One region of the Peribacillus sp. TH14 genome, then DNA from elsewhere that is predicted to be linked to it. Evidence: riboswitches for the same ligand, from Rfam matches in the RefSeq annotation. Region 1 holds a riboswitch; the other holds the start of a gene.
What was found. Region 1 has a riboswitch for ZMP and ZTP ahead of JFU50_RS15040 (phosphoglycerate dehydrogenase). Riboswitches for the same ligand answer to the same signal wherever they lie in the genome.

Region 1 (7,409 bases):
AGGAAATCGTATTTTCGAAACGGTTCTTAAAACAGCACAAGGTGAGCTGACAAAAGCTGAAATTTTAGGCCATCAAGAATTTAGTATCAGCCGAATCAGCATCAGCCTGTAGAAACAAATAGGAGAAGGAGGATCTATATATGAGTAAATTAAAAAATCGAACAGCTCTTGTCACAGGCGGTAGCCGAGGGATTGGAGCAGCAATTGTCATGAGATTAGCTGAAGAAGGCGCTAATGTGGCTATCAATTATACATCACCCGGTTCATTTGAAAAAGCAAACGCTTTAAAAGAAAAAGTAGAAAAAGAGTTTCATATTCAAGCGATTGTTGTGAAAGCAAATGTTGGGGTGAAAGAAGAAGTTGACCAAATGATAGACCAAGTGGAAAAAGAGTTAGGATCGGTAGAGATCCTAGTGAATAATGCTGGTATTGCTCCATTTGAACCTTTTTTGAGTCTTTCAGAAAAAACATGGGATGATACCTATCAGACGAACGTAAAATCGATCTTTTTGACAACACAAAGAGCGGCGAAAAAAATGATCGAAAATAAATACGGAAAAGTCATTAATATTACATCAACTGCGAGTATTCTTGTGACAAGTCCAGTAATCCCGCATTATATCTCATCAAAAGCAGCAGCTTCGCATTTAACAAAGGCCTTGGCGATTGAGTTAGGCAAATACAATATTAATGTAAATGCAGTCGGACCGAGCACCGTTGCAACGGATATGTGTGATGAATATTTGGCAGATCCTCAAATTCTAGCAAAAGAGATTGAAGCGAATCCAATGAAGAGACTTGGTACAGAAAAACAAATTGGAGATTCTGTTGTCTTTTTGGCCTCTGATGAAGCCGTGCAAATCAATGGGCATCTGTTAATGGTAGATGGCGGATTAACGATTAAAGCGGCACAGCCTGAAGATCATATGAATCATGAACAGGAGGTAACATTATGAGACTACTCAACAAGATAGCAGTTATCACTGGCGGAGGAAGCGGTATCGGCAAGGAATCAGCCCGTTTATTCGCAAAAGAAGGCGCATTTGTTATCATCACAGACATTCATGCTGAAAATGGGCAAGGAACAGTTTCTGAAATAGAAGAAAATGGCGGAAAAGCAGCATTTTACGAAGTAGATGTGACGAATCCTGAAGCGGTTCAATCTGCAATACAACAGATTATTGAGACGTATAAAAAAATAGATATTCTATTCAACAATGCAGGAATCAGCAATGTGGGTAGAGTGGACGAAGTAGAGCCAGATGTCTGGGACCGAATTATGAGTGTAAATGTGAAGGGGGTTTATTTACCCTCTAAATACACGCTTCCTTATATGATGGAACAAAAAAGTGGAGTAGTCATTAATATGTCGTCTTGCGCTGCGGAAATGGGTTTAGTTAAACGTGCCGCATACTCAGCAACGAAAGGCGCTGTACTTGCTCTGACAAAAGCCATGCAAGTGGACTATGCCCCTTATAATATTCGAGTAAATGCTTTATTGCCGGGCACCATCTTAACTCCATTTGTTGAAGATTATTTGAAAAATTCATATGACGATCCTGAAATCGCAATCGGATCGATCAAGAAAAGACAGTTAAGCGGAGAATTAGGAAGGCCTAGTGATGTGGCAAAAGCTGCACTATTTCTAGCTTCAGATGAGTCTACGTTCATGATGGGATCGCCTTTATATATTGATGGCGGAGTTGTTTTTGGGAAAAATGCATAAAAGGAGAATGAAACTATGAAACTAGCTACTTTTATAAAAGGTGAAAAGCAGAAACTGGCTGTTCAGATTGAGAATAACTTAATAGATATCGAAGAAACTGCTAAGAAGAATGAATGGAACAATATAGTAACAGATGTGATGCAAGTAATTGAATTCAATCAATCCGAACTAAAAGATTTTGAAATAAAGGTTAATGAAGCTGTCTCAAATGGAAGTGCAGTAGCTATTGAAGAGGAAGGGCTTATATACGGTCCTAGTGTTACAAAACCTCATAAAATCATTTGCGTCGGATTGAATTACAGAAGACACGCAGATGAAACCAATGCACCGTATCCTGAAGTGCCTATCTTGTTTAACAAATTTGATAATACGTTAACAGGTCATCAAAGTGAAATTGTTATACCAAATGTAACGAATGAACTGGACTATGAGGTTGAACTGGGAATTGTAATTGGCAAAAAGACAAAGAACGTAACACAAGAAGCTGCTCTTTCTCATGTTTTTGGTTATTGTACAGTCAATGATTTGTCTGCAAGAGATCTGCAAATGAGAACACAGCAGTGGCTGCTTGGAAAAACCTGTGATGATTTTAGTCCAGTAGGACCTTTCTTAGTGACAGCGGACGAAGTAGGAGATCCAAACAACCTTAATTTGAAAACGTACGTAAATAATGAAATAAGACAAAACTCTAATACTTCCGATATGATCTTTTCATGCGCAGAAATCGTAAGTTATATTTCCCAGCACATGACGTTAGAGCCGGGAGATCTTATTTTAACAGGTACACCTGAAGGAGTCGTATTAGGCTTACCGGCTGATCAGCGCGTTTATATTCAGCCAGGAGATGTGGTCACTGTTGAAATCGAAAAGCTTGGAACACTAACGAACAAATTTGTTCAAGAAAGTGAAAAGGTTTTGACTAATGCTTAAAGGAATCCCGCCTATTATTTCTCCAGAATTGATGAAAGTTATGATGGAGATGGGGCACGGTGATGAGATTGTACTTGCAGACGGAAACTATCCGGCTGCAAGTCATTCCAACCGGATAATCAATGGTCATGGACATGGCGTTGCTGATTTTTTACGGGCCATATTAGAATTTTTCCCACTAGATACGTATGTTACGTTTCCAGTCATGCTGATGAATCCTGTTCAAGGCGATGAAAAAAACCCTGTAATCTGGCAGACCTATGAAGATATAATAAAAAAAACGAGCGACTTTCCTGTCCAAATAGAAAAAATCGAAAGAACGGATTTTTACGAAAGAAGTAAGGCGGCATATGCCATTATCGCTACAAGTGAACGTGCACAATATGCGAATCTTATATTGAAAAAAGGTGTACTTTAATTAGTGAATCTAAAAGGAGTGAGTTATTTGCAAAAAATTCCGAATATTATGTATATTTATGCGATTTTTGGTGGCTTGGCTGGACTTTTATATGGTTTTGATTCTGGTGCCATTTCTCCAGCGATTCCCTTTATTACCGAGGAATTTGGATTAAGCCCAGCCGGCCAAGGATTGATTGTAAGTTTCCTTCTTTTAGGAGCATTGCCTGCTATTGTTCTTTCAACCTCCTTATCTAAAGTATTAGGAAGGAAATCGCTCTTAATAGGAGCAGGCATCACGTTTATTGTTGGGTCTATTGGTTGTGCCTTCGCTACTAATGTAAGCGTTTTAATAGGATCGCGATTTATCCTTGGAATCGGATGCGGAATAGCCAATATGTGTTCGTTGATATATCTGGTTGAATTAGCTCCACCTAAAATCAGAGGATTAATTGGTGCATTATATCAATTAAGTGTAAATGTCGGAATTTTAAGTGCTTACATTGTAGGAGCTTCCTTTTCTGCTAGTGGTTCTTGGAGAATCATGCTAGGAATAGGTATTATTCCTGCTGCAATCTTTACGATTGGGATGCTAATCTCACCCGAAAGTCCACGTTGGCTAATGACTGCAGGAAAAGAAGAACGTGCAAGAAAAGTATTAATGAAACTAAGAGGATCGAAGAAAGAAGTGGAAGATGAAATAAGCGATATTAATTATTCACTAAAACAGCAAACTGTCGGATTCAAACATTTAGTTGGCCAGTATAAAAAGATTCTAAATATGAACTTCATATTAACGTTTTTTCAGGTCTTCACTGGGATTAATGCAGTAGTATACTTTGCTCCAATCATCTTTGAAGGAGTGGAAATTAACGGGTGGAGCGGATCGAATATAGCCAACTTCGGGATAGGTACTGCCTTAGTTATTTCCACGGCTATATCGCTATTCATTGTTGATAAACTGGGAAGAAAAACATTATTAATCTATAGTATTGGCGGGCAGGTCCTACCATTAATCGGTTTAGCACTATTTTCAGATTTTACGATATTTAGTATGGTTTGTGTGTTCTTATACGTCTTCGCGTTTGGAATCGGTCTAGGTCCTGTATTCTGGCTATTCATACCTGAAGTGTTACCTTTGCAGGCAAGAGCGATCGGAATGGGAGTCATTACATTTTTACAGTACACATTGAATTTTCTTTTTTCGTATACTTTCCCGCCATTGTTAAGTGTCATTGGAAATAATGTCTTCTTAATATACGCGGTATTATCAATAGTTGCTTGCGTATTTATTCACTATAAAACACCAGAAACCAAAGGGAAAACTTTAGAAGAAATTGAAGAGTACTGGCGTCAGCAAGATATGGAAAAAGCTATTAAACCTGCTTAAGGGTTTAACCCTTCCAATACAAGAACTAAAGATAGAACATCTATTGGAAGAATATTCTTCTTGCTAAGGGGACTGAGCAATGGGGAATTCTACTAAATAATTCTGCCAAAGGAACTGAAATAGGATAACCTTTTAAAATTGTAGTTGAAGGTTGATGGAGAATTTGATAAAATATAATTAATTAAAAAGACTATGTGTGACTGGCGAAACGCGGATAACCGTGAGGGAGCATATAGTGTCGTAGCCGTTCGCCTGGGCAGAGGTAAGGGAAATTATCCCTTGCCTCTTTCTGTTTATTAGGAGAGGATAGTGAAGACTTAAATCCATTGTTAGAGAATACACAGATTTTTATGAAATTTGATTAGTAGCTTGCTTAACATCTTGTTAATTAATTTAGGAATTTAAAAACTATCATAAATTAAAAGAGGAGAAATAATATGAGCACATTAATTTTAGAAAAACTGAAAACAATCAAAACCTTAAATAATATTGCTGAAAGCGGGTTAAATGTATTCAATAAGGATAACTTTACTATCGACAATGACAGTGAAAACCCTGATGCTGTTGTTCTTCGTAGCTTTAACATGCATGCATTAGAATTAGGCGATAATTTAAAAGCAATCGCAAGGGCCGGAGCGGGTGTCAATAATATTCCCGTCGACAAATGCACAGAGCAAGGAATTGTTGTTTTTAATACCCCTGGTGCTAACGCTAACGCTGTAAAAGAAATGGTACTAACCTCTTTAATGGCTTCATCTCGTAACCTTTTTGCCGGTGTGGCCTGGACAAAGACGTTAGAAGGTGAAGGAGAACAAGTTCCAAAGCTTGTAGAAGCAGGTAAGAAACAATTTGTTGGAAAAGAAATCAAGGGAAAAACTCTTGGTGTAATCGGTTTAGGAGCGATCGGTGCGCTTGTAGCTAATGATGCACTAGGTTTAGACATGGATGTGATTGGATTTGACCCGTTCATCTCTGTCGATACAGCTTGGAACTTGTCCCGCAATGTACAGCGCGCTATGACGATTGAACAGTTGTTTGCTGAATCTGATTATATTACTGTACACGTGCCATTAACTGATGACACAAGAGGAATGTTTAACCAAGAAACATTTAGCATCATGAAACCGGGCGTACATATTTTGAATTTCTCACGTGGTGAGCTTGTGAATGAAACGGATATGGAAGCTGCACTTGAAAGCGGGAAAGTTGGCAGGTTTATTACAGACTTCCCGAATGAAAATGTATTGAAAATGAAAAATGTAGTTCCAATCCCACATCTTGGTGCCTCTACGCAAGAATCAGAGGAAAACTGTGCTATTATGGCAGCTCGTCAAGTGAAGTTGTTCTTAGAAACAGGGAACATCAAAAACTCAGTGAATTTTCCAAACACTTCCCTTCCTTATACAGGAAAGCGTCGTGTGGCAACTTTCCACGAAAACGTTCCAAACATGGTTGGGCAGATCACACTGGCTATATCAGACTATAATTTGAACATCGCTGACATGGTTAACAGAAGCCGTGGTGGATACGCGTATACGATGATTGACATTGACGGTGAAGTAAACGGCGATATCATTCCTGGTTTAGAGGAAAAAATCAAACAAATCACAGGCATCGTTACAACTCGTATTATTTAACATACTTTAATTGAACAGGAAGAAAGCGTACTTTCCTGCTCAAATGATAAATATTAGTACAAGCCTCAATTCCTTTAAGGAGTTGAGGCTATTTTTATTTTAGGCTTTGTTAGACAGTAAGGCTGTTGATTTTTGAACAAATATAAGAGACTACTTATTGTGGTCTTCTAGAGAACTAGCACCTGTTAGTTCTATAAGAAAAGCGATTCCTATTAAAGAATCGCGCCCGTTGGTTGAATGAGGAAAAGATGTAATCCTTTTAATGGCATGCTCAGATAACTTTTCTTTTTATTTGCAGTTATTATTTTAATTTCCTATGCCGGGCGAATTCATTAATACAATTCTCCAACCATCTGGATCTTCAATTGTAACACCTGACTTTTCCCAATATGGATTTTCTGGAGATACTGAATCATAACCCATACCTTTCAATCTATTTGTGATTTCTTCAATGGTTTTACTTTCAGGAATATAGAAGACAAGCAGATTATCATTTGTTGGAGCAGGACAAGGACTTCCATCTTTATGTTGAGTAAACTCTAAATGATAGTTTGAATTGGGAAGCCCAATCATTATACCGTCATATCCCTCGTGTCCTTCAAAAGAACCGATTTTTTTCAAGCCTAATCCCTCACAATAGAAGTTTACAACCTTTTTTAGTTGATCAGTAGGACGTGCAACTCGGATTTGCGCTACTTTCATTTCTTTTGGCCATTTATTTTCCATTGTCCCATTCCTCCCTGTAGATCGTTCCATAATTAAATCTATGTCCTAGCACATTGCAACTTTAACATAAAAAGACTATTAATTGGAGTTACCTTCCACTTTTCTTGTTGAGTTTAACCTGCCCAGCTTGATGCGTAAGAATAAGTGCCGATCTTGTCTTAAACAACATGATTTTTTTGCTCTAAGTAAAAGAATCGTCCCCTATGAATTACAGAGACGATTCCTTATGTGGCTTGTTACTTATTATTTACATGATTTTTCTGCCAATTCAAGCGTATACATATACAATTTTGGATCGGGGTTAATCCAGGCGCTTTCAAACACGAAAACAACTTTATAATTTTTTTTATCAGTATAGGTGACATAGTACATTCCCTCTTGCTCCTCTTCACTTACAGGTTTACCAATCAATCCCTTCAACTCAGATAAATGAATGGTTTGCAGCTGAGGATCAAAATCATCAATGCCGGTAATCGTTTTTCTACCTGTTGAATCGTCATAGAGGAATCGAACATTACGGCTCCAATAATTGGCTGCAACGGTACTTAGATCTTCTGGTGGACCCCAGGCTTTTTCTGCTTTTTTCAACGAATCACCAACAGAA
Region 2 (7,409 bases), 1.7 Mb from region 1:
TCGTAGCAAGTTATTACATTTTAAAAATGGAGAAGCGAGTACCATTAGAGGCTAAGACCGATGATGATATTTCCAGCTAAGAAGCAAGTAAGGATTTAGGGACATCATCTTGTTCAAGGAAACATTAAAATACTATTAATCTACGTTCATCATTCTAGCTATGCTGAGTGTGTTTCACTGTTAGTTTAAATATAATAGATACTAATTAAAGTTGTGCATAAATTGTGGACAAAGCAAAGAGAGGTCTTCATCCCTCAGGCTTTTTCCCCAACTTGTGCATGACTTTTTTTGCGGAAGAAAAGAACACTGGGAGTAAAGGGGGAATAATCCAGTGAAATTGAAAACCGATAAGGTATTTTAGAAATATGGGGGATTTATATCCCATTGTGGTCATGGAACCTCCCCACCGTTATGGTTGATTCTAGCAAATCGGTTATTTTGAACAAAGTTGCTTTGATATTATTGCAATAAACCCGAACCTTAAAAGGAATAAAGAAAATCGGGAAACCCATTAATTTGGAACGGTTTATTTTGCACATATAAGCTATTAAAGATTTTTAAGTATAATGTTAAAGGGAAATGATTATATTGTTGAAGCATATAGTTCTAGAAATCGAATGTTTGTTTTTTGGGGCTTAATCCACCTAATTTTTTCAAATTAAAAAGAATATTAATAGTGAATTCCGAAAAAACAATGGGATTATTTATAAAATATAAATGTTTTTCAAGTATTGTGAAATTTAATATAATCCTATATACTAAAAAAAAACTATTTTTCTATATGTAACTGGCGCAACATGGAGTACCATGGGGGAGCATATAGAGTATAAGCCGCGCGCCTGGGCAAACACTTGATTTTTTTAGATCAAGTGTTTTTTATTTTCCTAGGAAGAGGTGTAGGTAGGGATGAGTAATATGCATAGAAAGATGGGGACTTTTGCTTTAACTATGACAGGTATTGGTTCTATTATCGGCTCAGGTTGGTTGTTCGGAGCGTGGAAAGCTGCCCAGATTGCAGGACCAGCAGCTATTTTTTCTTGGATTATCGGTATGGTTGTAATTTTATTTATCGCATTATCTTACGCAGAGCTTGGGGCAATGTTTCCTGAAGCTGGAGGAATGGTTAAGTATCCTCAATACTCGCATGGCTCTTTTATTGGATTTTTAGCTGCGTGGGCAAACTGGATATCTATCGCTTCGACTATTACCGTTGAGGCCATTGCTTCAGTACAATATATGAGTACGTGGCCTTGGGAATGGGCCAGATGGACTCATTCTTTAGTTGATAACAATATCTTAACGATCAAAGGATTATTCATAGCTTCTTTACTACTATTGTTCTATTTCTTCGTCAACTATTGGACAGTTAACCTTTTTGCTAAGGCAAATTCATTTATTACTATTTTTAAATTAATTGTTCCAGGTGTAATGGCAGGATCGTTATTTTTTGCTGGATTTCATGGTGAAAACTTTACAAGTTCTCAAGGGATCGCACCATATGGTTGGGCAAGCGTTTTAACAGCAGTAGCTACTTCTGGTATCGTGTTTGCGTTTAATGGATTTCAAAGTCCCGTTAATATGGCAGGAGAAGCTAAGTCTCCGAATAAGTCTATACCTATTGCTGTTATTGGGTCTATTCTAATTGCAGGTTTTATATACGTTATATTACAAGTTGTGTTTATCGGTGCAGTTGATCCGTCTATGATCGTGAACGGATGGAGTCATCTGAATTTCAATTCACCTTTTGCTGATTTGGCAATTGCTCTTAGTCTTAACTGGTTAGCGATTGTATTGTATGTAGATGCATTTGTATCACCGTCTGGTACAGGTGCTACTTATACAGCGACAACTTCGCGTATGCTTTATGGAATGCAGAAAAATGGGTACTTACCGAATATCTTTGGTACATTACATCCACTTTATGGTGTTCCTCGTCCAGCGATGTTATTAAACTTAGGAGTATGTTTTATCTTTTTATTTTTATTCCGCGGATGGGGCGTACTTGCTGAAGTGATTTCAGTTGCTACACTTATTTCGTATATCATGGGGCCAGTTGCATTGGCAACATTAAGACGTACAGCTTCTCATTTTAATCGTCCATTTTACTTAAAAGGTGCTTCTATTATTGCACCATGTGGATTTGTTTTTGCATCGCTTACTTTATATTGGGCGCGTTGGCCATTAACAGGAGAAGTGGTTTTCATCATTGCCATTGGACTTCCTATTTACTTTTATTATCAAGCGAAAAATAAATGGAATGGATTCAAAAAACAATTTTTATCAGGTGTTTGGATGCTTCTTTACTTAGGTTGTATGATATTGATTTCTTATATTGGAAGTGAGAAGTTCGGCGGAAAAAATATTCTTACATTTGGCTGGGATATGGTGGTCATCGCATGTCTTGCACTTGGCTTTTATTGTTGGGGAGTTAAAAGCGGGATTAAAACAGAATACATGGCTGAGGCTGAAAAAATTAACAAAGAATTTTTCAATAAATAACTTTTAGTGTAGACATCGCTATATGAGTAGAATGAAAACATGGTTACTTTATGACCATGTTTTTTTTGTGTGCTGGCGATTGGAAGGGTATTCCCATTAATGGGCATGGGAAATTTTATAGTTAAAAAAATAGCGTATTTTGCCAGATATAAAATCAATCCATAATCAGTTAATAGTGAGCTATACAAAATCTTCATCGTAATTATAATGGAAAATGGAGATTTACTCAGTTTGTATCTTGATAAGATTAAATCCGCAATTAATGTAAAAGCTGAATTGAGATCATAAAAAAAGGTGTCAGGCATCCTTTTGGGTTTTTGTCCCTTAAGATACCTGACAATAGTAATGAAGAATTTACACTTTTACCACACGTTTATAGCCAACCTCGCTGAAAAATTGATTAGCAGGAAGTACAAACATTTCATCTTCCAAGTCTAGTTGTATCGGATTAGAGAAAATGTCTCCGTTATATACGAATGAGTGATATTCACCAAACTCACCACATGGATCTACATCACCTGGTAAATCTTCAATAAATTTTTGGTCCAAATCTCTTCCTAAAAAAGAAGGATCGAGCTTATCTAAACGAATGCTGACAATTTTCGCTTTATACCCTAAATCAATAAACTCCTGGACTAACTGTTTCGTGTTGATTCCCGCTAAAGGAAGGATTAGTTCATAACCATTAGACTCAACTAAGTTCTTTTTGTATTCGATACAATCCTCCAGAAAAAGATCTCCAAATGCAATTTTTGAGATACCTTGATTGCCAAAAAAATTCATGGCGTCAATAAGGCCTTTTTCAAAACCTTTTCCATCATATAAAGGATATTGAATTTTGTATAATGGAATTCCAATGGATTCTCCTTGAGCTTGAATCAATTTAAAATCAACCATGTGTCCGGATGTTTCATCATCAGTTGTTACGGTTGTAAGCAATGATACGACTTCATATTTGTTTTCTTTTAACAGCTTATGAAGCATATACGTGGAATCTTTGCCACCACTAAAGCAAGCAATGATCTTTTCTTTCAACATCAATCCATCTCCCTTTTGTTCCGTTTATTTCTATCGTACGGACTTTAGCTGCGTGAATCAACAAAGAAGGGGGGCGAGTAGAGTGCATACAGTCATCACTTGTTAAGTTTATTGAAATTGTTACGATTAAATTGGTGGCATTCACGAGTAAAACTGCAAAATTCACGAGTAAAACATGAAAATTTACGAGTTAAGTGTGCTCAATCATATAGAAAACTATATATCCTACTTTTTTAAGGTACGGATGTTGAGTAAAAAGTATGAATTAGATTAAATGAAATCCTTTCCTGCCTATAGAATGTGTCTTCTCCTGAAGATTTTCATAGTATATAGCATCCTCTCTACATCATCTGAGAAAGGGGGCTATATTTTGGAAAAGACAAAGCTTACCGGGCGGGTCGTTACACCTGGTGATTCTGAGTATGAGCAGGCAAGAATAAATAATAATTTAAGCTTCCCAAAATTCCCAAAGATAATTGTATTTTGTCAGAATACAAAGGATGTACAAAATGCATTGAAGTGGGCGAGGGAGAATCATATACCTTTTCGGGTGAGGAGCGGCCGACATAGCTATGAGAACTTTTCATTAGTAAATGGCGGTCTTATTATTGATGTCAGCGAAATGGATAGAATCAAGGTCAATCGTGAAAAAATGATTGCAAAAATAGAAGCCGGAGCTAATTTAGGGAAGGTATATAATAAATTATGGGAATACGGAACGACTATCCCTGCAGGTACCGAAAGCAGTGTAGGCCTTGTAGGCCTTACGCTCGGCGGGGGAATTGGCATGTTAACGCGGTTGTTTGGACTTACTTGTGACAATCTAATTGAAATAGAAATGGTAAGAGCAAGTGGGAGTAAAGGGGCCGAACTCATTAAAGCAAACAAGAATCATAATAGTGATTTATTTTGGGCTTGCTGCGGCGGGGGAGGAGGATACTTTGGCATTGTCACGTCCTTTACATTCAAGGTGCACCCGATTTCTAGGGTTTCAGTCTTCTCCATTACATGGGGATGGGAAGATTTCGAAGCAGTATTTAATGCATGGCAAAATTGGGCACCTCACACGGATGACCGACTAACATCAGAAATAGAGTTTAAGTCAAAGGAAGTAAATCAAATTATCGCTCAAGGTGAATTTGTAGGTACGTCATCTAGGTTAAAGCAACTTCTTCAGCCTTTAACGACAACCGGTTCACCAACTAGTGTATTGATAAAGGAAGTTCCATATATTGAAGCTGTACGGTTCTTTGACGACCCGAGTGGAAACCAATCAGCCCATCGAAAGAGATCAGGATCTTTTCTTAATAAACCTTTTCCAAAGAAAGCGATATTGACGATGAAACAATTTTTAGAAAAAGCACCAAATGAAAACTCAGGCATTTGGCACCAATCTCTTGGAGGAGCAGCAGGCAAGGTCGAACCAAAGAAAACGGCTTTCTATTACCGGGACGCCATTATTGCACAGGAATACCTAGCTACTTGGAACAATCCTGAAGAAGAAAGGGAAAACATACGTTGGATCAAAGAATTAAGGAGTGCCTTATCACCGTATACGACTGGTGACTATGTGAATTGGCCTGATAGGCAAATCAAAGATTGGCCAACAGCGTATTATGGAGAAAATTTTAAACGGCTTCGAGAAGTAAAAACTGCATATGATCCATTTAATACGTTTAAATTTCCTCAAAGCATTCCACCTTATAATAGTGGTTTTAAGAAAAACAGGGGCGCTCCCTTTTTATAAGGTTTGCTAAACTATGTGAATAACTAAAAAGGCCTAATCCACTTATGGGTATAGGCCTCTTATCATCTAGCTTTTGTGACATTATATTCTTAATTTACTCCGTTTTTTGAGTTTGCATTACACTGTAAACTTGACTTACATATGATTGGGCTTGTGCGATTTCCGAAGCAGCTTGTTTAATTGCTTCTTGTGCCAATGTTGGGTCCGATGAGGATTTTTCAATTGCTTGACTAAGTAAAGTTTGTGTAAGAGTAACATTTGCTTTTGCTTGATTTAATTGATTGACATCGATTTGTTGTTGAGGCATTTATTTTCTCTCCTTATTTCCTATTTTGAATTACTCCTTTAGGATGACCTTTCTTTTCTTTTTTATAAGGAGAAAAAATATAAAAATGTAAACACGATGATCCTGAATTTGAATCATTGAAACATACAAAACGGATATATGGAAATTTTCACTTAAATGAAGTTGGGTGTGTAACGAATAGATAAACTAGTAGTAGCGAAAATAAAGAATGTAGCGAAATTTAGCGTATAACTTGTGGACAATGCAAAGAGGATATGGAGTAATTCTTATCCTTCAAGCCTCGTAGCAAAAATTGTGTATAACTTTTAATTGTTTTTAGATGGAGAAATACGATGTTAAATAAAAATGTGTATGCGCTGTGCGGTATGGGAATAAAGAGAATTTATTAGTTCAAATAAGGCAAGAAAAACATGAAACAAGCATGACTTTATTTGTTATAATTCTATATTTATTTACTTCGAATTCTCAATTTTTCACCTGCATAAATACGATTAGGGTTTTGAATATCATTCCATTTAACAAGTTCCTTTACTGTTGTATGATATCGCAATGCCAATTCATGTAATGTATCTCCTTGTTTCACTACATAAACAAATGCATGTGGATGGCGTGTTTGATGTTTATCATGAATAGTAATATGAAGTTTTTCATTTTTATTAAGGAGATTAGGGTTTTTGATGTGGTTTTCTGCAACAATCGCATCAACGGTTGTGTGATACAGCTTTGCTATTTTTGACAAAGTATCACCGGATTTCACGCGATAGATAATAGTGGTTGATTTGGAGGTAGGTTTTGTTGTGGGTTTCTTTATTTTAGATGAGTCTTTCAGGAACATTCCTTTGTTAAAATAATCTAAGTCGACAGTACCGGATATTCCAGGAATCCTTCCATTATCAGAGTATTGCCATCCAGACCATGTTGACCATTTTACTTGATTGGAAGGTTGTCCAACACCATAATCAGCAATCCAGAGCGGGTATTTGGTCAATGATTTATCTAGTACATAGGTTGCGTTATAGGCATTACTATAAATTACTGCCTCCTTACCGCTTAGTTCTTCTACCCTTTTTATAAAAGCTTTTGAGATCATGTTAATTTCAATGTTTGTCAATCCTGCCAAGTCTTCAAAATCCATCGCAATTTTACCGTTAAATTCTTTATTACTTATTAATGATACAAAAAAGTGTGCCTGATATTCCGCTTGGGATACACTTCTAGCTGTCACGTAATGATAGAAGCCTATTCGTAGTCCGGCTTTCATGGCTTTCTCATAGTTTTTATGAAAATAAGGGTCGACATAGTTATTTCCTTCACTTGAACGTATATAAACAACTTCAATTCCAGAAGATTTTACTTTTTCAAAGTCAATCTCCCCTTGCCATTCACTGACATCGATTCCATGAATCAGAGTGGGACTAGCTGGCTTTAATGCATAACTAATGCTAAATGGAATAAGACATCCTAGTAAAAAAAAGGATAGTAAAGTTATTAATATTTTTTTAGCCAATGTATATCATCCTTTCCGGGATTAAAAGTCCATTGTTTATGTCTTGAGCTTGTACAACATCTTATTCTTATATAATAAATGTGTGTATGGGACGCTCACGATTTTCGCAAGACGAAAAACAAGGTTTGTTAAACAGAAAACATGTTTTTACTTATCAGGCTGCTGTTAGTGATCCACAACTCGGAAAATCTTGTTGATTATTAGAGTGGAAACAATGAAATCATAAGTTGTTTATGGTACTTTTAAATAAATAAAGATAGGAGAATTATGATGACGACTTTGAATGAATGGTTTGAAAAGGGGATTCCTGC

Region 2: linked by a shared signal. The riboswitch ahead of JFU50_RS06910 (APC family permease) and the one ahead of JFU50_RS15040 (phosphoglycerate dehydrogenase) in region 1 are both predicted to bind ZMP and ZTP.

What each region holds. Positions count from the first base shown of each region.
Region 1 covers NZ_JAEKEK010000001.1:3,090,185-3,097,593, forward strand. Annotated here, with positions in the region: gene JFU50_RS15010 (UxaA family hydrolase) at 1-112, shown strand, start outside; gene JFU50_RS15015 (SDR family NAD(P)-dependent oxidoreductase) at 141-956, shown strand; gene JFU50_RS15020 (SDR family NAD(P)-dependent oxidoreductase) at 953-1,726, shown strand; gene JFU50_RS15025 (fumarylacetoacetate hydrolase family protein) at 1,742-2,656, shown strand; gene JFU50_RS15030 (RbsD/FucU family protein) at 2,649-3,074, shown strand; gene JFU50_RS15035 (sugar porter family MFS transporter) at 3,102-4,442, shown strand; ZMP/ZTP riboswitch at 4,629-4,707, shown strand; gene JFU50_RS15040 (phosphoglycerate dehydrogenase) at 4,880-6,079, shown strand; gene JFU50_RS15045 (VOC family protein) at 6,386-6,805, opposite strand; gene JFU50_RS15050 (DUF4309 domain-containing protein) at 7,049-7,409, opposite strand, start outside.
Region 2 covers NZ_JAEKEK010000001.1:1,394,028-1,401,436, reverse strand. Annotated here, with positions in the region: gene JFU50_RS06915 (amino acid permease) at 1-80, shown strand, start outside; ZMP/ZTP riboswitch at 774-852, shown strand; gene JFU50_RS06910 (APC family permease) at 907-2,499, shown strand; gene JFU50_RS06905 (Dph6-related ATP pyrophosphatase) at 2,854-3,537, opposite strand; gene JFU50_RS30410 (hypothetical protein) at 3,506-3,703, opposite strand; gene JFU50_RS06900 (FAD-binding oxidoreductase) at 3,908-5,284, shown strand; gene JFU50_RS06895 (hypothetical protein) at 5,379-5,591, opposite strand; gene JFU50_RS06890 (GH25 family lysozyme) at 6,040-7,098, opposite strand; gene JFU50_RS06885 (thioredoxin family protein) at 7,369-7,409, shown strand, end outside.